2 regions of the Mycobacterium sp. NGS62 genome follow, and region 1 is predicted to be linked to the other one. Evidence: riboswitches for the same ligand, from Rfam matches in the RefSeq annotation. Region 1 holds a riboswitch; the other holds the start of a gene.
The links. A riboswitch is a leader RNA that binds a small molecule or an ion and turns the genes downstream of it on or off. The one in region 1 is predicted to bind S-adenosylmethionine.
Positions count from the first base shown of each region.

Region 1 (4,480 bases):
CGGTCGCGGAGAGTGCGTTGCCGCGGAACAAGTTCTTGGCGCCCTCCGCGTCGGCCATGATCGCCTCGAGCGCTGCAACGCCGTCCGCTCGGTCTGCAGGCGAGGTGTAGACCTGCAATCGAGGCTCGTCCCTGAATCCTGCTTGCTCGCTGAGTCGCACCACCAGCGGTGCAGGGGCGAGCTTGCCGGCGGCGAAGTAGGCCGACAAGGCCGAGGGTGGTGCTAGGTGTTGCTCACCGATCTTCACGTGTCCCCAGGTGGGAGGTTCGTCGTCATCACCCGGACCGATCTGAGGATCGAAGCGGTCGATCAGCGCCGCGACGGCTAAGCCCACGGTCACGTGCCCGATCGAGGAGAGCTTGCGTGAGTCGCAGACCAAATCCGACCCGGACCGGCCGAGAGTTGCGTGCAAAAACCCATCCAGCGTCGTGCGCGACGTTACCGACCCCGCGAGAATCTGCCCCACGAGTTCGACGGCACGACGAACATCGGGGTGCTCGCTAGCCAACGCGATCGCCGCCGACGACATTTCCACCTCGGACATGACTAGGAGTCTGCCTCCATGCACCGACAGAAGCTGACAGCTAACCGAAACTCCGGAGGCGCCAGCGTAGTCGCATGGTTGTTGACCCCCGGCGGGGGTACCCGAGAGCTCGCATATCCCCCGAGCGGGGTCACCCAAAGCTGCATATCCCCCGACCGGGGTAGCCGAAAGCTCGCATATCCCCCGACGGGGGTAACCCAAAGTTGCATACCCCCGGCGGGGGAACTTCGGAAATTCGCTTCGCCTCAGCTAACTAGGGCGTCACTCCCCGCCCTGTGTCGTCGCTTTCGCTTGGGACCACCCGGCTCGCGAACCCCACGTCCAGCCCGCCAACTCCTCAAGCTTCCGTGAGCGATCGGCATCGAGCATCCCCCGCGCGAAGCGCTTGCGTTGCTCCGCGACCCATTCGCCGAGTCGGCCGCCGTCGTTGGTGGTGTACGACCGCGGGACACGCGCGTCACCATTGCGACGCACGTAGTCACGGAGTTGACGGAAGCGTTTCTCCCACTGTTCGGCACGGACACGAGACTCGACACGTTTCCATCCCGGATGTGCCTCGCTCGTCGTCGACGCGCCCTTGCGCTCAGGGCTGCCTGCGCTGAAATCGCCCTCGTACCATTGCTCGTACGCCGGTTGAAGCTCCTCTGCTCTGACCAAAATTCCTTCGCAGACTGCCCGCAGTAGTTGGCGCTTCAGTTTCTCATCGGTTCGATTTGACATGACGGCGAAGTTCACGGGGCCCAGCTCTTCAGACCAGGAGTCATCACTTGAGACGCGTTGATGGAACCACTCGACCACTTCGCGGAATCTGTCCTCAAGGCGGCCGTCGCCCAGGCTGCCTGGATTTCGTCGTACGAAGTCGATGACTGGGTCGACCGACTGGGCCATCTTCACCAGTGCCGCTCGGCTTTCATCCATCAACCGCTCGACGTCGCTCATGTAAAAGTCCAAGTCCGCGCGCTGCACAAGGTTGTTCAGCCCGAATTCCAGCACTTGCGCGATAGCAAGCGCCTCGCCGAGTCGCGGCTCCCGCTGCCCGGATTCGATCCGGGTGATCGCGGACGTGTCGAGCACAACGTCGGCTTCGTTCTTCAGACGGTCAGACAGTTGCTGCTGCGTCAGCCCCGCACGGAGTCGCGCTGACTTCGCCCGCTCAGCGAAGGTGCCGCTGACCTCATCGTTCGACGCTCGCGCTCGCTCGCCGGGCATCTGCATACCCGCAGCCTACGCTGCTTGGCTGCAGACCCCCACTGTTGGATGTGCTACTGTGTGCTTACAGAAGTTACTGCGACAGCGCAGTATCGGCTCGGCAACTAGTGGAAGGGAGCGGCGGGAAGAGCGCATGCACCAAACATTGTCGGTACATCGCTTTACACTGACCTTGCTTCACGAGACGCCGTTGCCAAGCTCCGACTAGACGGCGCGCCAACCCCACGCTCGTGGGTGGCTCGGATGACGAAGCGGCCGACATCGACCGATGCCGGCAAGAGCGCCTCCTGCGGGGAGGCCCGAAACACGGGAGGTCCCCATGACGTCCTACAACGAGATCATCGATGGTGCCCGTCCATGGCAGGGCGTCTTGGACACCTCGGTTATGGCCGACGATTTGGCCCGCGCCGGGCACCAACTCGCCGACGCCGCGAAAGCCGGCAACTGGCCGGCCGCGTTGAAAGTGCTGGACCGCAAGTGGAAGTGGCTGGTCATCAATCAGTGGCGGCCAGGCGGCACGGCGTGGTTCACCGTCCTACACCAGGCCGCCTGGCACGGGGCACCGACCGACGTTATCGCAGAACTACTTGACCGAGGCTCGCTGCGGTCCCTTCCGGATTCAAAGGGGCGTACCGCGTTCGACGTGGCAGTCGCGCACAACCACACCCCCGCACTGCGGGAGTTGTTGCGCCCGCCGCGCAGCCCACTGACGCGGCAGCAGATTCGAGCGCTCGACGCGCGGCTTGCCGAGCTCATCGACGGACGCATCCACGGACGCCTTTACGACGGCGACTTGCGCACCGTGTTGCGATACCCGCCGGTTGAGATCTTGCACGAACTGCCAGGGCAGCGGGTGTGGTTTCCGCTGCCGGGCAAGTACGGGTTCCACATCGAGCTGCAACGCGGAGCGCTTGAGGTCAAGAGCTGGTGCGGCCTCGTCGGAGGCTCCGGCCAAGCCCACCTAATCACCACCGAAGGCTCGGTGCTGGTCGACCAAGGGTTCGTCTGACCAGGCTGACCGCTTGCGCGGTTCTGCAGCCGCACCATTTCGACCGGCACACACAAACACGTCACACCCGTACTGCAATCTTCAACCAGTTCTGCTATGCGCGTTTGCGCATTAAGGAGGCTAACAATGAACATGACTGCTGCACAACGTGATCGGGCTTGCGGTGCACTGCTGGGCACTGCCGCCGGGGATGCCCTTGGCGCTGGCTACGAATTCGGGCCGCCACTCGCTCCGGATGTCCCAGTCGACATGATCGGTGGCGGACTGGGGCCTTTCAAGCCCGGCGAGTGGACCGACGACACGTCGATGGCCATCGCGACCGCCGAGATCGCGGCGACGGGCGCCGACCTGCGTGTCGACAAGGCCCAGGACTACATCGTGGAGCGCTGGCACTGGTGGGCGAAAACCGCCAAAGACATTGGTGCGCAGACAAGCTCGGTCCTTTCCGCCGCTGGCCGGCGCGGAATCTCAGCACGAACCGCGCGCGCAGAATCCGCGGCCCTGCACAAACGCACCGGCCACACCGCCGGCAACGGCTCGCTGATGCGTACCGCGCCGGTGGCCCTCGCCTACCTCGACGACGAGATGGCGCTAGTCGAGGCGGCCCGTGCGATCAGCGAACTGACGCACTACGACCCCGACGCCGGTGACGCCTGCGTACTGTGGTGCACCGCAATCCGCCACCCCATCCTCACCGGACAGCTTGACGCGCGAATCGGCCTGCCCCACATCGGCAACGACCGCCGCGACCAGTGGGCGTCCCGCCTGGACGAAGCCGAGACGTCCAAGCCGTCAGCTTTCACCGCCAACAACGGCTGGGTGGTGGCTGCCCTCCAGGCCGCATGGTCGGCGATCGTGAGCACGCCTATCCCGGCGGATGATCCCGCCTCGGAGGTTTTTCGTGCCGATCATCTGCGGCTCGCGCTGGAAGCGGCGGTACGCGGCGGCCACGACACTGACACCGTGGCGGCCATCGCTGGCGGCTTGCTGGGTGCCGCATACGGCGCATCCGCGGTGCCCTCCCGCTGGCGGTTGAAGTTGCAGGGCTGGCCGGGCCTGACTACACGTGGCCTGATCCAGCTTGCCAGCCAGATCATCCGTAAAGGCCGGCCCGACACTTTCGACTACACCTACGGCGGGTTTCCCGAGGGCCGCAAAATCGTGCGGCATCCGTACGACGAGAAGGTGTGGATCGGGGGAATTGCCGCTCTTGGAAACTTGCCCTCGGAAGTGGACGCGATCGTGTCGCTGTGCCGGGTCAATGACTTGCATTTGCCCGACGGCGTGCAACAACTTGATGTTCGCCTCATAGACGACCAGGGTGAGAACGATCATCTTGAGTTCGTGCTGCTCGACACGGTACGTGCGATAGAGCAGCTGCGAGATGAAGGCCGGACGGTGTTCGTCCATTGCGTCCAGGCATACAGCCGCACCCCCGCGGTCGCCGCCCTCTACGGGGCACGCAGACAGGGCGTCGACATCGATCAGGCGGTGCATGATGTGGCCGCGGTGCTGCCGGGCGCCAACCCAAACCCAGGATTCCGCGCGGCGCTGCGGCGACTGTGCCCGTTAACTGGCGGTGACTCGTGACCGGTTCTGTTGTACGAGGCGCCCAACTGCGTACGGCAGACATCGTGCGTACCTGGCCATCGTGGGCGGTCCGAACGGGCGGGGCAACCGGCGCCGGTAGGCGCCAATGCGCTTCAAATTTCGCCGGC
Region 1 is NZ_JCALCK010000005.1:294,347-298,826, forward strand. It holds gene AC5Y49_RS15850 (ATP-binding protein) at 1-544, opposite strand, end outside; gene AC5Y49_RS15855 (Helicase associated domain protein) at 806-1,759, opposite strand; SAM riboswitch class IV at 1,929-2,040, shown strand; gene AC5Y49_RS15860 (ankyrin repeat domain-containing protein) at 2,073-2,762, shown strand; gene AC5Y49_RS15865 (ADP-ribosylglycohydrolase family protein) at 2,889-4,352, shown strand.

Region 2 (4,480 bases), 290 kb from region 1:
AGCTTCCGGCATCGAACCGGGCGACCAACTTGCTGCTCTGATACTCCAGATAACCTTGCACGGAGTAACGACCGCCCGTCGCCGGATCTTCGCCGCTCTGAGGATCATTGGCGAAGCGGGTGTCCAACTCGAGCTCGCCCCGGAAAGCCAGGTGCGCGAATTGACGGGCGATCGCCAGTCCGACGTCGGGTGTGCGGCCGGTGCCGTGGTAGTCACCGCCCTGCCAGTTCGGGTCGGCCTCGATCGCTCTGAGCTGGCTGACCTGGGTGCCGATCTCGTCGGCAGTGCTACGCGCACCCACCGCCAATAGCAACGCGGACGCAACCTCGTCGGGGTGGCCGATAATCCATTCCAGCGCCCGTGCGCCGCCCATCGATCCGCCGACGACGGCGGCAACTTTGGTGATGCCCAGTGCGGCCAACGCCGCGATGTCTGCCTCCACCTGATCGCGAATCGTGACAAGCGGAAACCGTGAGCCCCAGGGTTTTCCGTCGGGAGCCAGTGAGCTGGGCCCGGTTGAGCCGCGGCAGCCGCCCAGCACGTTGGTGGACAGTGCGCACCAACGGTTGGTGTCGATCGGCGCACCCGGCCCGGCGATGCCGTCCCACCAGCCCGGCGTAGGCTGCCCGGGCCCGGCGGGGCCGGTGATGTGCGAATCGCCGGTGAGCGCGTGCAACACCACGACGACGTTGTCGCGTGACGGCGACAACTCTCCCCACCGCTGTACGGCGATCTGGACGTCGTCGAGCACCACGCCGCTTTCCAGCGTCAGCGAACCGACGTCAACGACGCCGAGCTCCCCTTCGGCGGGAAGCGCTTGAGTTGGCACGTCGAAGATTGTCACCCAAGCCTCCTCAGAATGCCGCCACGGCGTGCGGGTCGCCCGCGGTGGCGGCACCGAATTTGCGAGCCGCAGCAAAGCCGAGTTGCAAGTCGGCCAGGATGTCATCGATACCCTCGATGCCGACGGCCAACCGCACCAGCCCCGGGCTGACGCCGCTTGACAGCTGCTCCTCAGGACTGAGTTGGGAGTGGGTCGTCGATGCCGGATGGATCACCAGCGACCGCACATCCCCGATGTTGGCGACGTGGCTGTGCAGTTGCAGCGCATTGACAAACGCCTTCCCGGCCTCCACGCCGCCGGCCAACTCGAAGGCCAGCACTGCGCCGGTTCCTCTGGGCGCCAGCTTCTTTCCCAGCTCGTACCACGGCGAGCTCGGCAGCCCGGCGTAGTTGACCGACACCACGTCGTCATGATCGGCCAAAAACTCGGCGACCCGCTTGGCGTTGCCGACGTGACGCTCCATGCGCAGACTCAAGGTTTCCAGCCCCTGCGCGACCAAGAACGCGTTGAACGGCGAGGCCGCAGAACCATAGTCGCGCAGCAGTTGCACCCGAGCTTTGAGCGCGAACGCGGGCGGCCCCAATTCCGCGTAGACCACGCCGTGGTAACTGGGGTCGGGCGTGGTGAAGTCGGGAAAACGGCCGCCCGTCCAGTCGAACGTGCCACCGTCGACGATGACACCGGCGATCGCGGCGCCATGGCCACCCAGGTATTTGGTGGCCGAATGGACCACAATGTCAGCGCCCTGGGCGATCGGCTGGATCAGGTAGGGGGTGGCGACGGTGTTGTCGACGATCAGCGGCAGCCCGTTCTGATGGGCAATAGCGGCCACGCCCGGGGTATCCAGCACGTCGATCTGCGGATTGGAGATCGTCTCGGCGAAGAACGCCTTGGTGTTGGGCCGGATCGCCGAGCGCCAGGACTCCAGGTTGTCGGGATCGTCGATGAAGGTGACCTCGACGCCGATCTTGGCCAGCGAATAGTGGAACAGGTTGTAGGTGCCGCCGTAGAGCCGCGGACTGGAGACGATGTGGTCACCGGCGCCGGCCAGGTTCAGCAGCGCGAACGTCGACGCCGCTTGGCCGGAGGCCAGGAACAGTGCGGCCACCCCGCCCTCGAGCGCGGCGATGCGCTGCTCGACGACGTCGGCGGTCGGATTCATGATCCGGGTGTAGATGTTTCCCGGGACCTCCAGCCCGAACAGCGCCGCCGCGTGTGCGGTGTCATCGAAGGTGAAGGAGGTGGTCTGGTAGATCGGCAGGGCGCGTGCGTGGGTGGTCGGGTCCGGCCGCTGCCCGACATGGATTTGTTTGGTTTCGAATGACCAATGCGCGGTCGGATCGTTGTCGTCGTTCTCGTCAGCGCTCATCTGCATGCTTTCTGTCAATGGCTTGTGCGGGGGCGGTTGCTCGTAGGCGCCCGGGACGCCATCCGGAGAAGACGTCAACCGGCGGCCATTCGGTCAGCAACTGTGAGACACGATGGGCCGGCCCAAATAGGCGTGCATCAGGTTTCCCTGTCTACTCGGGGGGCCCGTCACGGCGGACCCGCGCTTGCCGCGTAGCCGGTTGTGGCTACTCAACCTGGTCATCACCCGGGGCACCCCACCGCGGTTGGAGGGTTGCCGGCCAGCAAGCCGGGGCTTGAACGCTGGCACTCATGACCGACCTGAAGCTTATCGCACGTCGGTGAGACGCCGCCACCTGACTCGCCGACGATGCAGACCCCGAGCAGGATAAACGCCGCAGATAACGCGTGACCCCTTTACGGCTGTCGATTACCGCGTACGCGATACTGGCAGCCACCGTGACATCGCGAGCCGCTGACAATCTTGAGACGCCGGGAGACAGACCGTGTGCGCCGAACAGCCGACCATCATCTACACGCTGACCGACGAGGCGCCGTTGTTGGCGACGTATGCCTTTTTGCCGATCGTGCGCGCGTTTGCCGAACCGGCGGGCATCAACATCGAAGCCAGCGACATCTCGGTGGCGGCACGCATCTTGGCCGAGTTCCCCGATTACCTCACCGAAGAGCAGCGCGTGCCCGACAACCTCGCCGAACTCGGCCGGCTGACGCAACTGCCCGACACCACGATCATCAAGCTGCCGAACATCAGCGCGTCGGTGCCGCAACTGGTGGCCGCGATCAAAGAGCTGCAGGGTAAGGGATTCAAGGTTCCGGATTACCCGGAGAATCCGAAAACCGACCGGGAAAGGGAGCTGAAAAAGCGTTACGCCAATGTCTTGGGCAGTGCGGTGAACCCGGTGCTGCGGGAAGGCAACTCGGATCGGCGTGCGCCCAAGGCGGTCAAGGAATTCGCGCGTAAGCACCCGCACAGCATGGGCGAGTGGTCGATGGCATCGCGCACTCATGTGGCGACCATGCGGCACGGCGACTTCTATCACGGCGAGAAGTCGATGACGCTGGACCGCGCGCGCGACGTGAAGATGGAACTGGTCACCAAAACCGGCGAGACGATCGTGCTCAAGCCGGAAGTGTCACTGGCCGAGGGCGACATCATCGACAGCATGTTCATGAGCGTGCGTGCTCTGCGCGAGTTCTACGAGGAACAGATGGAGGATGCGCGCAAGACCGGCGTGATGTTCTCTTTGCACGTCAAGGCGACGATGATGAAGGTCAGCCACCCCATCGTGTTCGGCCACGCGGTCAAAGTCTTCTACAAGGACGCGTTCGCCAAGCATCAGAAGCTGTTCGACGAGCTGGGTGTCAACGTCAACAACGGCCTGGTTGACCTCTACAACAAGATCGAGTCGCTGCCCGCGTCGCAACACGACGAGATCATTCGCGACCTGCACGCCTGCCACGAGCACCGGCCGGAGTTGGCGATGGTCGATTCGGCCAAAGGAATCTCGAACTTCCACTCGCCCAGTGACGTGATCGTGGACGCCTCGATGCCGGCGATGATTCGCGCCGGCGGCAAGATGTACGGCGCCGACGGACGGCAAAAGGACACCAAGGCGGTCAACCCCGAGTCCACGTTCGCCCGCATCTACCAGGAAATCATCAACTTCTGCAAGACCAACGGCGCTTTCGATCCAGCGACGATGGGCACCGTTCCCAACGTCGGTCTGATGGCGCAGCAGGCCGAGGAATACGGGTCGCACGACAAGACATTCGAGCTGTCCCAAGACGGCGTCGCTAACATCGTGGACCTCGCCACCGGTGAAGTGCTGCTGTCGCAGGAGGTGGAAGCCGGCGACATCTGGCGGATGCCGATCGTGCGGGACGCGCCGATCCGCGACTGGGTGAAGCTGGCCGTCACCCGCGCCCGGAACTCCGGTATGCCGGTGCTGTTTTGGCTGGACCCCTACCGGCCGCACGAAAACGAACTGATCAAGAAGGTCAGGACGTATCTGAAGGAGCACGACACCGAGGGCCTCGACATTCAGATCATGTCGCAGGTTCGTTCCATGCGATACACCTTGGAACGGCTGATCCGCGGGCTGGACACCATCGCCGCGACCGGCAACATCCTGCGCGATTACCTGACTGACCTGTTTCCGATCCTGGAGTTGGGCACCAGCGCCAAGATGCTGTCCATCGTGCCGCTGATGGCCGGCGGCGGAATGTACGAAACCGGCGCAGGCGGTTCGGCGCCCAAGCACGTCAAGC
Region 2 is NZ_JCALCK010000005.1:8,026-12,505, reverse strand. It holds gene metX (homoserine O-acetyltransferase MetX) at 1-844, opposite strand, end outside; gene AC5Y49_RS14355 (bifunctional o-acetylhomoserine/o-acetylserine sulfhydrylase) at 855-2,213, opposite strand; SAM riboswitch class IV at 2,389-2,509, opposite strand; gene AC5Y49_RS14350 (NADP-dependent isocitrate dehydrogenase) at 2,698-4,480, shown strand, end outside.
Region 2: it holds a riboswitch for S-adenosylmethionine, as region 1 does, so the genes downstream of both, AC5Y49_RS14355 (bifunctional o-acetylhomoserine/o-acetylserine sulfhydrylase) here and AC5Y49_RS15860 (ankyrin repeat domain-containing protein) in region 1, are expected to answer to the same signal.